Regions from separate parts of the Dyadobacter sp. OTU695 genome, predicted to be linked through region 3. Evidence: riboswitches for the same ligand, from Rfam matches in the RefSeq annotation. Region 3 holds a riboswitch; each other region holds the start of a gene.
What was found. Region 3 has a riboswitch for cobalamin ahead of AAHB90_RS09390 (TonB-dependent receptor plug domain-containing protein). Riboswitches for the same ligand answer to the same signal wherever they lie in the genome.
Positions count from the first base shown of each region.

Region 1: another riboswitch for cobalamin. It lies ahead of AAHB90_RS23230 (TonB-dependent receptor); the one in region 3 lies ahead of AAHB90_RS09390 (TonB-dependent receptor plug domain-containing protein).
Region 2: another riboswitch for cobalamin. It lies ahead of AAHB90_RS23090 (hypothetical protein); the one in region 3 lies ahead of AAHB90_RS09390 (TonB-dependent receptor plug domain-containing protein).

Region 1 is NZ_JASATN010000014.1:79,034-84,077, reverse strand. It holds gene AAHB90_RS23245 (hypothetical protein) at 1-324, shown strand, start outside; gene AAHB90_RS23240 (alkaline phosphatase family protein) at 337-1,869, shown strand; gene AAHB90_RS23235 (winged helix-turn-helix domain-containing protein) at 1,890-2,234, opposite strand; cobalamin riboswitch at 2,327-2,591, shown strand; gene AAHB90_RS23230 (TonB-dependent receptor) at 2,618-4,771, shown strand.
Region 2 is NZ_JASATN010000014.1:41,453-46,496, reverse strand. It holds gene AAHB90_RS23095 (hypothetical protein) at 1-653, opposite strand, end outside; cobalamin riboswitch at 757-1,017, opposite strand; cobalamin riboswitch at 1,093-1,312, shown strand; gene AAHB90_RS23090 (hypothetical protein) at 1,641-1,841, shown strand; gene AAHB90_RS23085 (cobyrinate a,c-diamide synthase) at 2,005-3,393, shown strand; gene cobN (cobaltochelatase subunit CobN) at 3,390-5,044, shown strand, end outside.
Region 3 is NZ_JASATN010000003.1:306,391-311,434, forward strand. It holds gene AAHB90_RS09375 (DEAD/DEAH box helicase) at 1-70, shown strand, start outside; gene AAHB90_RS09380 (tetratricopeptide repeat protein) at 139-879, shown strand; gene AAHB90_RS09385 (DUF5074 domain-containing protein) at 931-2,007, opposite strand; gene AAHB90_RS09390 (TonB-dependent receptor plug domain-containing protein) at 2,018-3,952, opposite strand; cobalamin riboswitch at 3,988-4,189, opposite strand; gene AAHB90_RS09395 (DMT family transporter) at 4,254-5,044, shown strand, end outside.

The sequences.
Region 1 (5,044 bases), on a different contig from region 3:
ACGTCGCTGGTGAAATACGATATGGCGTGGCGGCAGGTAGAGGCTTGGGTATTTCCAAAGCATCTGGTCGACCTGTTTACGCCCAAAAGCAATTCGGGAGGTGCTTGGAGTAAGGATGGGCTGCTATATTGTACGGGTCACGATCGCGGCGAGGTCTATGTCTTGAAACTACCGAACTCAGGCTATACGTTAACTCACCTTCGCTCATTACCTGCGCCCATCGAGGGACAGGGCATCGCCATAGACCGCTCGGTGGCTGGCAAAACGTTGCTCTACGGTATTCAGCGCAGCAAGCACATTGTTACCGTTTCCGAAATCCAGTAATCTTTTCTATTGATGAAACCAGATCTTCGCTGTCTGCTCTGTTTTTTTCTGATAATTTCCCTGCAACTGTCTCACGGACAGGGTACGGCCAACCGCCGTTTTGAAGTCAAAACCCTGATCGTGTTTTTTGACGGCTTGCGTCCTGACTACATTACCGAAGAACAAATGCCGAATTTGTTTGCATTTAAGAGAACGGCGGCATGGGGAAAGCATCACCACAGCGTTTTCCCGACGGTAACACGGGTGAATTCTGCTTCCTACGCCACGGGCTCCTATCCGGGCACGCACGGTTTGCTGGGAAATTCCATTTACATTCCCGAAGTAGCTCCAAACAAGTCAATCGGAACTACCTACGACGATTTGAAGAAAATTCCTCCCGCCACAGCCGGGCCGCTGCTGACGGCCAAATCGCTCGGCGAGGTGCTGGCGGACGCGGGTCAGAAAATGATGGTTTTCAGTTCTGGAACGACCGGACAAGCCTTTTTACAAAATCATACCGTGAATGGGGCGGTTGTAAACCCGGATTTGATTTTGCCCGAGTCGTTCAAAAATCAGGTTTTAACTGAAATTGGCCTGGATAGCCAGGGCGCCGATGAGGAAATGGGCCGCCACAAGTGGATAACGGATGCATTATTGAAATACGGACTGGTTAAAAACGGTCCGCTTGTGAGCGCGATCTGGTTTTCGGATCCCGACGGCGCGGCGCATGAGCACGGCATCGGCTCGGAGCAGGCCGTGAAAGCGATCAAATACGTGGACGGCCAGTTTGGAAGAATCATGGAAGCACTACGGACGAAGGGTTCCGGGGAGCGGTATAATGTCATCATTTCCACCGATCACGGCTTCGTAACGCATACTGCCAAGCCCGGACTCGTCGATTTTCTGATTAAAGAAGGTTTGAAAAAGGACAAAGAATCAGACGATGTGGTGGTGGCGGAGGGAGCGATCTATGTCAAAAATCACGACGTAAAAACGATCGAATCTATTGTCGCTGCATTGCATAAGCAGGAGTGGGTAGGGGCGGTTTTTACCAGACCGGCAAAGGAAGGCAACGCGCAGGGAGCAGTAAAAGGAACGCTTTCCTTAGATCTGATCCATTATAACCACTCCAAACGCGCCGGAGATATTCTGGTGGCACCAAACTGGAACGACTCGAAAAACGACAAAGGCTACGCTGGTACTGATTTCTCGGGTGGTGTGGCGGGGCATGGCGGTTCGAGCCCTTATGAAATCAATATTGCACTACTGGCTTCCGGGCCGGATTTTAAAGAAGGCTTCACAACCGAATTGCCGACGTCCAACATTGACATCGTTCCGACGATCCTGCATATTTATAACCTGCCCAAACCGGCCACAATGGATGGCCGGGTAGTGACCGAGCTTTTGAAAAAGTCTCAAAAAACAAATGGTACTTTCCAAAAACTGCTCCTGAAAACGGAAGCATCTTACCCCTGGGGCACTTATAAACTCTCGGCTGAGACCTCCGTTTTAGGTGGGCGTTCCTATTTCAATTATACTAAAACAGAAAGAATGCCGGCCCGCTGACCCGACCTTGACAAGCTGCGTCAGACGAGTGACAAAAGCTCCTGCTCTTCTGCCAATGCTGCAAGCAGTTTATCGTTCAGCCGTTTGTAGGCGGCCATTACGTTCCGGGCGGTGTCGGTGAGCACTGTCCCGCCGCCTTTGGTGCCTCCTTTCTGGGTGACTACGTAAGGCCCCTTGCCCAGCGTATTGAGCGCATCGACCATCGCCCATGCCTTTTTGTAAGAAAGGCCCATTTCCTTGGCAGCCTGCGCGATCGAGCCGGTTTCGGCGATGCGTTCCAGCAACTCGTAGCGCCCGGGGCCAAAAAATTTGACCTCGTCCACAAACACCCAATGACGGAGCCGTATATCGACGTGTCTTTCCATGTGACAGTTTTTTGAAATGACTATTTTTCCCGTTTTAATGCCGCAAACTATGACTAAATCGTAACTTTGCGGCCCAAAAAAGTTCTTTAATTTATTTTCCACCAGGAAAAGGTTTTACGTTCTGTGAATTAATAGGGAATCGTGTGCAAATCACGAACTGTCGCGCAACTGTAAGTAACGAATGCAGTTTATGCCAGATTGATGTCCACTGGAAATTGAGTTTTGAATGACTGAATGATTGAATGATTGAATAAATACACTATGCAATCATTCAGTCATTCAATCATTCAAAATTAACCCGGGAAGGACGGCGTAAATGTTACAAGTCAGGAGACCTGCCTTTTTCGGATCATTACTCACCTTAAACGGTTAAAAGTATGTTCATGTTTAAGACCCGCTGCCCGCGGTATGGCAGAGTCGGGGAGGCTTCTCTTTGTGCCCTGCTGGCAGTGGTACTGTTATCTCCCAGGAGCAGTGTGTTAGCGCAAACCGCGTCCGACAGCATTGCCAAAACCCATCATTTGTCTGAAATAACAGTTTCAGGCGCACACCGCAATGCATTTTCGTCGGTTAATAAAATCGATGTCCCATTACGGGATATGCCGCTTACCACCTCGGCCGTTTCGGCCCGCACCATCGAGCAGCGAGGCATCGACGATTTGCAGGAAGCCATGAAGAACACCACCGGCGTGCGTGCTAACAATACTTATGGCGGTTTTCAGCATTTCACGATCCGTGGTTTTTCCAATTTTGTACTGATGGTCGATGGCGTCCGCGATGAGCGGCATAACATTTCCACCAGCGCGCCGAATACCAATCTGGCGAATGTCGAAAGCATAGAAGTGCTGAAAGGCCCTGCCTCGGTACTTTTCGGGCATTCGGCTTTGGGAGGAATCATTAATATTGCCCGGAAACGACCGTCTGCGGATTTTAAGGCCGATTTTTCGGCAGCTTATGGCAGTTTTAATACCCGGCGCATGCGCGCAGGCGCGGGAGGTCCTGTCAACGACAAACTGCGGTACCGCGTCGATTTCGGAATGTCGGATACGGGCGGTTACCGTCATTCAGGGTCGAATACCAACAATGGTTACCTCGCATTGGAATACACGCCCACCGGTCGCGACCTGTTTTACCTGACCGTCGGTGCCAACAAGGACATTTACGACACCGATACCGGGCTGCCGATGCTCGAAGGCAGCGAGCTCGCCCCGGGTATGGACCGAGATACGCGTTACAACGACCCCTCCGATTTTCTGAAACATACGCGTTATGATTACCAGTTGAAATATGTGCACCGTTTCAACTCCGGTCTGACGCTTTCAGACCAGCTTTCGTATTATGCCGACAATATCAACTATTTTTCAACCGAAGAACTGTCGTTCAATGCCACCCTCGATTCGCTGAACCGCTCTTTCCCATTCTATTTCAATCACCTCACGAAACCCCTGCAAAACCAGCTGGAACTGACCTTTGAGTTTGATACGAAAGGCATTTCGCATAAACTCCTGGCCGGGTATTCGCTGAGCATTCTCGATCGCAAAACCTACAATGGCGACGTTTTCGGGCCGGGGAAGAATGCGACGGTTTCAATTCGTAACCCTGTTTTGAACCAGGGTTATATTGACTTCAAAGACACATACTACCGTGCTACAATGGAGAATGTGCACGGTATTTATGTACAGGACTGGATTAAGATCAGTGAGAAACTGAAAGGTTTGGTAGGTTTGCGTTACGATAATTTCCGTGGTACCTATTTCACTGATCAGGTCGGTGCCGACCGTAAGGTGACATCCAAGGGCCTCGAATCCAGAATCTCCAAATCCGCATTGACATACCGGGCAGGTTTGGTGTACCAGCCTCTGGAAGTATTGTCTGTCTACGGCTCCTATTCGACCTATTTCAAACCTGCCCGCCGGGTGGCGCCGAACGGCGAAACGTTCGATCCTGAAACGGGGTACCAGGGGGAAGTTGGTTCAAGGTTGGAAATGAATAAAAAGTGGGTGGCTAGCCTGGCCTTTTACTATATGCGTAAAAACAATCAGCTGGAAGCAATGCCGGGTGGAATTTACAAGCGGATCGGTTCGGCGGAATCGAAAGGGTTTGAGGCTGAAATGAAGGGTTCTGTGGCTCCCGGACTTGATGTGACGGCTGGTTATACTTTCTCGAAAGCGGAATATCTGCCTTATAATGGTGTGGAGCTCAACCCAGTTGCCGGAAAACGTGTGGCGTTTGCCCCGGAAAATATGGTGAATGTGTGGCTGAACTATGAGGGGCAGAATGGCACATTGAAAGGCGCCAGCATTGGTGCGGGTGTCAATTACATGGGCGAAACCTTTACCAACAGTGCCAATACCTTCGTGATGGCGGCTTATACCGTGGCCGATCTTGCAGTAGGATATCGGGTTGGCCGCATCGGAATGCGGCTGAATGTTAACAACCTGTTCAATGAGCATTATTATGCCAATGCGATTTACGCTAACCAGTTTTCACCTGGTGCTACGCGGAATTTTCTGGTTAGTTTGAGATATAGCCTGTGATTCGATACCACGAAGGCGCTACACCGCCGGAGGGGGACTAAAAAAAACTGCTTCGAAATATTTATTGTTAGTATTATAGAATTAATTTTACGATTTGTGAGGCGAAAAAATTGTGCGCTCACAGCCTGGAGAACAGTTTCGGGACCATAACTGCATTAATTCCAGCGATCTAAGACAAGAATAATAAGCCGATAAACGAACAGTAGTGTAAAAGCGTGTCATGGGCTGCCATAACACGCTTTTTGTTGTTTATCACCCGCTTTTTTTGCGAAA
Region 2 (5,044 bases), on a different contig from region 3:
TGAAATGATTCAAAAAGGGTTATCATGCCGATCAGGATTGAGAATGCGCCGACCAGATAGTTGACGATCATCAGAAAACGCTCACGTTTTCCGGCAAAACGGCCGACGGAAAAGGCAAAGAAATAGCCGTAGGCCGACATGGAGAGAATAATGCCGACGCTTTGCAAAATGATGATCCATACGGCGGTCATCGCGTCGCGCGCGGCGAGCGTGAGCGCCACCGTGCATGCCCCGCCCGTGCCTGCGAGGCCATGTACCATTCCTACCCAGAATGACCTGCTGACTTTACGTTCCGCAGGTATTGCGGCAGGCGTCTCAGTTTTGAAATTTCGCCGGATCGCCAGCACTCCCAGCCAGATCATCAGCGGGCCGACCAGCAACTCGACGCGGTCGGCGATATGCAGCGACGTCGTCGATTTGAGCAAGAGCACGAGAATAGCGAACAAAATCAATGTAAACGAATGGCCCAGCGCCCAGTGCGACGATCGCCAGATGAGTTTCCATCGGAGCGCCGGGCGCCGGAGCGCCGGTCGCCGCCGATCAGGATTTTTGTTTTCTTCCGTGGCCAGAACCGAAACCGCGGCCATATGGTCGGGTTCAAAGGAATGTTGCACGCCAAGGAGTAGGGAGTCAATAAGCAGATAATGAATCATTTGGATTTCCGCATAAATAAAAAAATAACTTATGGGAGAATGCAGGGAGTAGCGCGGCTGCGACGCAACCTGCCGTTTCCTCTTGCCTTTCTTCCCGAAAGCAAAACCGGATGATTCAATGGCAGGTCTTCTGGCTCGTTCAGCTCTTGCGCCTTCCCGGGAGTAATGATTGAATGATTGAATGACTGAATGACCGAATATTTTTTATTCAATCATTCAGTCATTCAGTCATTCAAAATTCGATCCCAGTGACATCTTACAAGAGTATCTTTTTGAACTTACAGCAGCGGGTACTGCTCCGGATTTAAACCGGATTCCCTTTTAATCACGCCCGGAGGCGTAAACCAATGAATGTGCAAAGCTATGTGTTTTTGTCGGAGATAAACCAGAAAAATAGCCGAATACCGCTAACTTTACGGCACAATAAGTTCTTTAACATACTTCTCCAACAGGAAAAGGGATTGCGTACCAACGCATTCCAGGGGAATCGTGTGAGAATCACGAGCTGTCGCGCAACTGTGAGGATAATGATTGACCGGGTCGCCGGTGCGATGATGGGATGACCGAATGACTGAATAGAAAATATTCAGTCATTCAGTCATTCGGTCATTCAGTCATTGAACTAAGCCAGAGCACCTGACCTTTCCTTGTTGACAATGCTTTCGCGGTATGAAGCAGGGTCTGGTTTGGATATTCGTCGGGTTTTCACCCGCATCGGCGGTCCGACGCATCGGCGCTCCGACGATCGCCCGGTGGCATTGCTGCCTGGGAATGCCTTTCTTTTTTCTGCTGATTATTTTAACGATCTGTCATCGCACGTCAAATCCTAATTTTTCTGACAGCCTTGATCCTCGAAGGGCTGCGACTGCTGTGGATGATGTTTAGGACTTCGATGCGTTCCGGCTTGATATGGTAGATGACCAGATATTTGCCGTGTTGCAGGTTTCAGTATATACCAGTTTTAGTTGGAATAAAACGACAAATAGGATGATGGAGATATTCGGAAGAACGCTGGTTGATCCGATTGTAAAGTTCCTCTATGAAGACTGTCGCGGAAGAATAGGAGAAAGTTTCGAGGCCGTAAGCGTAAATGTTTTCCAGGCTTTCAACGGCCAGATCGCCAATGACTACCGGGCGAATTTCGACTTCCATTCAGCGATTTTCTGTTTTAAATCCTGCATAGAATGAAATTTACCTTGTTGAGCTTCTTGGACCATACTTTTTACTTCCTCGTCGGTCATCGGTTGACCGGGAAGTGCGTAGTTGGTTTTAAGTGTTTTGGTTTTCCCCATAATCAAAAAAATAAGGATTTAACTCAAAGGAAAATACTTACCCGGAACAAAGCTGCCCAATGAATAATCCAAAATCCAGTTTCCTGATCTCAGCGCCGTCGAGCAATTCGGGCAAAACTACCGTGACCTTGGCATTGTTGCGCGCGTTGCGGGAGCGGGGGCTTGGGGTGCAGGCTTTCAAATGCGGGCCGGATTATATCGATACGATCCACCATAGCACTGCGGCAGGTCGGCCGGGATTAAACCTGGATACTTTTATGGCTTCGGAAGCGCATATGCGCCATGTGTATGCCCATTATGCGTCGCAGGCGGATGTGAGCGTGACCGAGGGTGTGATGGGATTATTCGACGGGGCTGATAGGATGAAGGGTAGTAGTGCGGAGATCGCGGCATTGCTCGATATTCCGGTCGTGCTGGTGATGAATGCGCAATCCATGGCCTATTCGGCGGCGCCGTTGATTTATGGTTTGAAAAATTTTTATCCCGGCATCCGCGTCGTGGGGGCGATTTTCAATTTCGTGAATACCGAATCGCATTACCGGTTTTTGCAGGATGCATGCGCCGATGCGGGCGTGGAGGCTTTGGGTTATTTGCCCAAAAATGAAGCACTACACATCCCGTCCCGGCATTTGGGATTGCACATTTCCGGGGAAACGGATTATGAACAGATTATCAATAGGCTGGCAGAAACTATTCCGCGAACTGTAAACCTGGACCGGCTATTGGAAATTACTTCTGTGAGTGAAGAGCTTGAAAATGAGGGTGTTTTAAGTCGGCAAAATCATTTACCCAAAACAAATAATAAACCGCAAAACCTGCGCATTACGATAGCGCGAGACGAGGCATTTTCCTTTTTGTACGAGCAAAATGTCGAATCCCTGCGTGCCTATGGAGGTATTCAATGGTTTAGTCCCTTGCATGATAGTGTTTTACCTGAAACCGACCTTCTTTACCTGCCGGGCGGTTATCCTGAATTGTTTGCCAGGCAATTGTCGGAAAATCAGACGATGCTCGACAGCATCCGGCAGTACTGCGCAAACGGAGGATTGGCCTACGCCGAATGTGGGGGGCTGATGTACCTGGGCAGGGAGATCACCGACAGCCTGGGCAATGCTTTTAATATGGCGGGAGTGCTCGATCTGGCTACAACGCTCCAAAGCTCAAAAATGACGCTAGGCTACCGGGTAATGCATTGGGACGGGTTGGAAATCAAAGGCCACGAATTCCATTATTCCACTTTGAAAGATGATTCTCTGCAAAACGGGTTTGCCCGGATCACCAATGCGAAGGGTATTCCGGTCGATACGCAGTTTTTTAGGATGCACAATACGTTTGCCTCCTACATACACTTTTACTGGGCCGATAAGCCCGGATTTATTCAACACCTCATCAACGAAACCAACAAGAGTGCCGAAAGCCGAGTGCCGACAGCCGACAGCCACCTATGAAACGCCAGCGCATTACCCGGTCCGACGGAAAGGCCATTAATCTCGTGCAGCGGCGCGGGCATCTTTCCTATTGCTATAATGCATGCTGCTGCGGTCGCGTCGATCGTGGATACGCGCCCATCCCGGTGGAATTGTACAAAAACGAGTGGCTGCGCCGGAAGTTGCGGAATGTGGTGCATATGACCAAAGGTGGTTGCCTGGGCCCGTGTACACTTGCTAACGTGGTAACGTTGCTGTTCGATGGACATTCGGTATGGTTTCATTCCATTAACTACGATTGGCAGATCGTTGCCATTTTTGACTATATCGAAAGCATGGTCAAGGCCGACAGGTACCTTGTGCCGCCTTCGGATCTGGCCGAATATGTATTTCAATTTTACACCTGGAAAGGCTCGGAGCAATCGACAGAACTCGGGCAAACGGCCATCCCGACCGACGGCATTGTGTTCCTCACACACGCGGACACGGACCTGCTCACGCTCGATCGTGCCATGCAGCTCCTGCCGGAAGATTTTCCCAAAACGACGGGCATCAGCCTGATGGCCATCAAAAGCGAAGAACAGATGCAACAGCTTTTGCAAAGGGAAATCGCAGAGGCGAAGATCATTATCATCCGCATTCATGGCAGGTTAAGTGGTATTCCGGGATTCAATGAACTGGTGAAACTGGCCGGGCAGCAGGGCCAGCATCTGATCGTTGTGAGCGGAACAGGTGAGTTAAACCCTGATTTTGCGGCGGTATCGACCGTTTCGCCGGCCATTTTACACGAAACGCTCGCCTATCTGCAAGCCGGAGGTTATAGCAACCTGATTTCGCTGTTGAGCTACCTGTCCGATCATCTGCTGATGACGGGATTCGGGGCGGAAGCGCCCGTGCATTTGCCGGAACACGGTATTTACCATCCCGATTTGCCCGAGTTTGCCGACAAATCCGACTGGTTGAAATACTGTGATCCCGCGTTGGCGACAGTAGGCATTACATTTTACCGGGCACACTGGCTTAGCGGAAATACCAGTTTTGTAGATGCGATGATTCGCTCCCTTGAAGACCGTGGCGTGAATGTCCTGCCCGTCTTTACTTCCTCGTTCAAATCCCTGAACACTGAGACAAACAAGCCGGAGGCGTTCGGATATTTCGACACCGGGGCGGGAATGGGCATTGATGTGCTGGTGAACACGATTTCATTCGCGATGAGCGAAATTCAGTCGTCGGGACAGCGCAGCGACCCTTCCAAGGCATTGCTCGATTTGAATGTACCGATATTGCAGGCAATCACCAGCGGTATGGGCCGCGGGCCGTGGGAATCATCCTCGCATGGGCTTAACCCGCTGGATACGGCCATGAATGTTGCTATTCCCGAGTTCGATGGGCGCATTATCACAGTACCGGTTTCCTTTAAAGAGAAAGGAAAAGAAACGCGTGGCTATGAACCACTGGATAACCGGATTGATCGCGTGGCTGCCCTGGCTATCCGGTTTGCACGTCTGAGACATTTGAAGAATGCCGATAAGAAGATTGCGTTCATCTTGACAAATTCCAATACGAAAGCCTCCCAGATCGGGAATGCTGTGGGGCTTGACTCTCCGGCTTCGCTGCTGACTATCCTGCGGGCAATGCAGGCCGAAGATTACCGGATAGAAAACCTGCCTGC
Region 3 (5,044 bases):
GGCAAGGAAAACTTCGGGGAATACCAGTAAGGGGCGCAGAGGAGCAGCCGGAAGAAGTAAACGAAGGTAATGCAATACTATTCCAATAAAACCGTTTAACTTGGACAATAGAAACCTGTTCTTCTATTAAAGTCAATTATGAAAGAGTCTGTTGTAATTTGGCTTGCCTTTTTGATACCTGTAATGAGCTTTGCTCAAAACACGCATCTGGCAAGCGCGGGTCCAAGCACAGATACCAACGTTGCCCCCAAAAAGCCCCTTGATTTAAAAGAGAGGCGCATTATCCCGCTCTTCGGGGAAGTGAGTAAGACATCGGAGCAGATTGATGAAGAGATCAAATTCCTGAGTGAATGCGACAAATCGTTTTCCAGCCGTGCAGAGGCCAGCAGCTTTTTCGCGACCCGCGCCTGGGAATATTTGCAGGAAGGTTCTCTGGACACAGCCTGCTACCGCTTCAATCTCGCCCAATTGTTGAACGACAAGAATGTGGAGGCTTACTGGGGGCTTGGAGTTGTATCGTACCAGCGCGAAAACTGGGTGGACGCCAAAAGAATGCTGAGCAAGGGCGTAAGCCTGCAAGGAGACAATGTACCGCTGCTGGTGGATTTATCGACGGTTGAACTCAAACTGTACGCGATTACCAGCCGCAAAGAGGAGTTGGATGAGGCGGCTGAATTGCTGAAACGTGCGGTTTCCATTGATTCTACCTACGCGCTCGGCCAATACAATCTGGCATTACTGCATTATAATCTCAACGAGCTCGACAAGTCGTGGGATCATTTGCACAAGGGGCGAACGCTGGATTTCAACCAGCTGAATCTCGACTTCGTAGAACTTCTAAAAGCCAAGTTGCCCGATCCGCAAGGATTTTTTAAATAGGGCTGGCGGTTAAAAAAATGAAAGTCTCCCAAGCGGGAGACTTTTTTTATGTCATTGGAAGAAGAAGCCTGTCGGCGCGATGCCTACCTTGATCGAATCCACCACGCTCCCATCTGCGCGGTAGCGCACTGCGTAGCCTGCCTGCGTGTACGATGGGCTCACGCCTGCGTAAAGCAATCCCTGCGACGGATCGACCGCAAGACCGACGAATGGACGCGGGATAAGAGGCGTTACCATGGCGATCTGCGTATCGGAAATGGAGAACTTATAGGTGGCGCCATGCTCTTTAAAAGCATCATCGTACCACGAAAGCACGAAGAAAATTGACTTCAGGTCATTGCTGAATGTAAAATTACCTGGTGTTTTACTACCGCCGGTAGCGATAGCCAGCGTTGCTTCGGTTGCATTGGTTTCGGTATTAATGCGCAGCATCTTATCGCCGGTATTTACCCATAATTTCCCGTTAGCATCGATGCCCACGGGGTTGGCACTGCCTGATGTGGCAATCGGAGATGTAGATTCATCGGAAGTCGTATTGATAATCGCCAGCTTGCTTCCGGCACCCCATTGGGTAGTTCCAACGTAAAGTTTGCCATTAGCGTAGACCAGGTTTTCTGGTCCGTCGGCCACATTAATCTTTTTAGTAACCTTTTTGGTAGTAAGGTCGATAACCGCAATGTAGCCGGTCGAATACTTGGCAACGTCGGTTCCCCAGCACGAAACATATGCCTTTCTGCCGACGATCACTACTTCGCGGGGATTCTCGATATCCGGTGCGCCGATCGAACCTTCATCTTTGAAAGTGTAGCGCTCTACGAACTGCACCTTATCCTGGCCCGCCGCTGAGTTATCGACGAGGATAATGCCTTGTTCTTCGGAGGCCGCGTAATCCTGCACGCCGCCCTTCAACGCCGTTCCATTTGCTATGGCAAAAATGTCGGCGGTAGCAGTGGTGTTTTCCCGTGCGAAATAGGAAATCGCACCGTTGTTCTGGGAGAAATTACCCTCATTCATTACAAAAACACCACTCACATAATCGCCCTTCGGAGCTGGGTCGCTTTGGTTACAGGACCATACCGCAAGGGTTGAAAAGGCTATTGCTAATGAACTGGCTAACTGTTTTTTCATTTTCATTGATTTATTGAGAATCGTAACTAAAGGTTAAACTTAATGCAAAACTTCTTCCCGGCATCGCATTATTTCTGACATTTAAATAAAACGTGTCGGTGACATTACGTACCTGCCCCTGTAAAACCAACCTGAATTTGTCGAGCGTAAAGGTCGTCGCAGCAAGCAGGTTCACCAGGCCATATCCATCGAGGAACTGTGAATTGTCGAAAGTTGTATAGCGCTTGCCAGCCGCCTGCAACTGGCCTGTAACCCTCATGGCTTTGAATTGGACGAATGCATTGGCATTGGCTGAATGCTCCGGTACAAATACCAGCTGCTTACCCACGATATCCTGCGAATAATTATCATAGGCTTTTTCCTGGCCGCTTCTATTGAATGCGTAACCGGCATCCAGTCCGGTTTGCCAGGAGCCACTTTGGCGGTGATAATTTAACTGCAATTCGATTCCCCTCGCCAGCACCTGTTGCAGGTTTTCCACGCGGTAGTTTCTGGAAGGGTTCCAGTAAGTCCAGTCTTTGATGCGGTTGTGATAAAAAGTCGCTGAGGTACGCAGTGTGCCGCCAAATGCCGCTTTGAATGTCTGTTCGAGGGCAAGCTCTTTGTTCCAGCCTGTTTCGGGACGGATCTCAGGATTCCCAAGGTCCTTCCAGTAACGTTCGTTCAAAGTAGGAACACGGTAACTCCGGCCATAAGAGCCTTTCAGCAAAAGGTTGTAAAGTGTTTTTTGAATTAAACGGTATTCCAAACCAATGGATGGCGTGAATGGCGGATTGAAGCCGGTAACGAGCCCTTGCCTGAGATTAACGGATGCCGTCACCCGATCCGCCGGTTGCCAGCGGGTCAGCAAGAAAAAATCAGTGCGATTCTCGGTCGCGGGCGACTGTGCGTACCCGGGCACACGCGAGCGGTAATGCGTCCATTCTCCCCCGGTTTTGACCGAAACAGGATTAACATTGCTTCCAAGATTTAATGTAAAGTCCTTTTCGATTCTTGAAGAAAACTTATCAGTTACCGAATGGTCGGGACGGGCGAGGTCGCCTTTGGCATAATCGATGATGTCGCGTACCCAGGCTGTGCGGAGCGTGAGCGTCCGAACCTGATAGCGGACCATGGTGCGGTATGCCGTGGTTCGGGTCATTTCGCGGCCTTGCTCATCGTCAGGGGTGAGCGTTAGTTTGTTGTCGGTAAGCCAGACATGTGCAGAGATTTCCTCGTCGCTCCGTGAATGTAAAAACAGGTCCTGCACAATGCCTTTTTGAAAAGTTTCGGTAGGCAGAAGCGTATAGGTATTCCGGACCGGTTTTGGGTATTCGTTGTTCATTCTGCCATCGTAAAGCGCCGTTTTGCCCGAAAATGCCCATTGGCTGTTCACCGGCCAGGCATACCGGACGTCGGTTTGAGTCTGGGGATTGTTAAACGTATCCTGTTGCCTGCCAACAGACACATGAAATGGCTTTTCAGATGCGCGGCTGCCCAGCAAAATACTACCACCCACGGCATCGGAACCGACAATACTTGCCGCTGAGCCGTACTGTACCGAAAGCTGATCAAAACCAGCCACGGGGATCGTCGAAAAATCTGTCTGCCCGAGGGTAGGGGCATTGATATTGAGTCCGTTCCAAAGAACTGCCGTATGGTTTGCGGAGGTGCCGCGGAAGGATGCCGTACTCAGCTGGCCGGGCCCGTAGTTTTTAAATGCAACTGGCGTGTAAGCGGATAAAACGTCGCCGATATTTTGAAACCGTACCTGAGCAAGCGAGGCGGAATCGATGCGCTGGATTTTGAGGCCGCTCATGAATTTTTCCGGTACAAATGCTCTTACCGTAACGGGATCAAGTTCAATGGAGTCTCTTTGTGCATAACCGGGCAACGCCAGTGCAAAACTTGCCCATAATATCCAGTAACACACAAATCTCCGGTCGGTAATCACTCTAAATCGCAATGATGGCGGCGATCTTCCGTCTTTCCTCCGAAAACGATCCGATCAAATGCTCTGGCAGGTCTCCTGGCTCGTCTTTCGCGTCCGGAGCCTTCCCGTCGCAGGACAGTGGCATGAAGAATCGGACGCGTATTGGCAGACTTACAGTTGCGGGGACAGCTTCCGGCTTTCGCGGAATTCCCTATTAAGCCTAATCGCTGGATAGAAGCAGCTTATGGCACCAAGCAGGAGCAAAGTTAGGCATTTCCGCCGACTTTCGGTTGTGTGGGATAACCGCTATCTTTGTGGCAAATTCCGATTGCCGTTGGCCGCTTCTACCGAAAATTTTTCGAACTCATCTTCTCTGAAAGGCATCTACCTTATGCTGGGAGCTGCATTTTTCTTCTCGCTCACATCGGCGATTTCGAAATGGCTCGGCAGGGACTTTCACATTGTTCAGCTGGTTTTTTTCAGGAATATTGTCGGGGTAGTATTTATCATCAGCAGTATCTGGCGACGGCCGCTGAGGCAGGAGGGTGGGAAGCTGGGACTACTCATTTTCAGGGGCGTAGTGGGTACTTTGTCACTTTATATGCTTTTTTACGCGATCCAGACCCTCGGGCTCGGGCGCGCATCGACATACCAATATACCTATCCTATATTTCTCGCACTTTTCTCCTGGCTGCTTATCGGCGAAACGCTCAACGGAAAGGAATGGATGGCAATATTCGTCGGTTTTACGGGTATTTTGTTCGTCTTCCGGCCTGATCTGTCGTCTTCCCTGCGGGACAATGCGTTGGGATTGGGGAATGCGTTGCTGACAGCCGTCTCCTACCTCTCGATCCGTCAGCTCGGCGTCGTGTACGATACCCGGGCGATTATCCTTTCATTTATGCTCAGCGGCATTGTTATGCCTATTTTGTCGATGCTGGTCGGGACTTACTACCCCATGGAACACCTCGATTTTCTGATAGGGACATTCAAATGGCCGCAGAATGCCTATCAATGGCTTGGTTTCCTCGCATTGGGGCTTACTGCGCTCCTGGGACAAAGAATGCTGACACAGTCGTTCACGTTCGATAAGGCCGGGCGCGTCGCTGCGGTGGGTTATTCCAA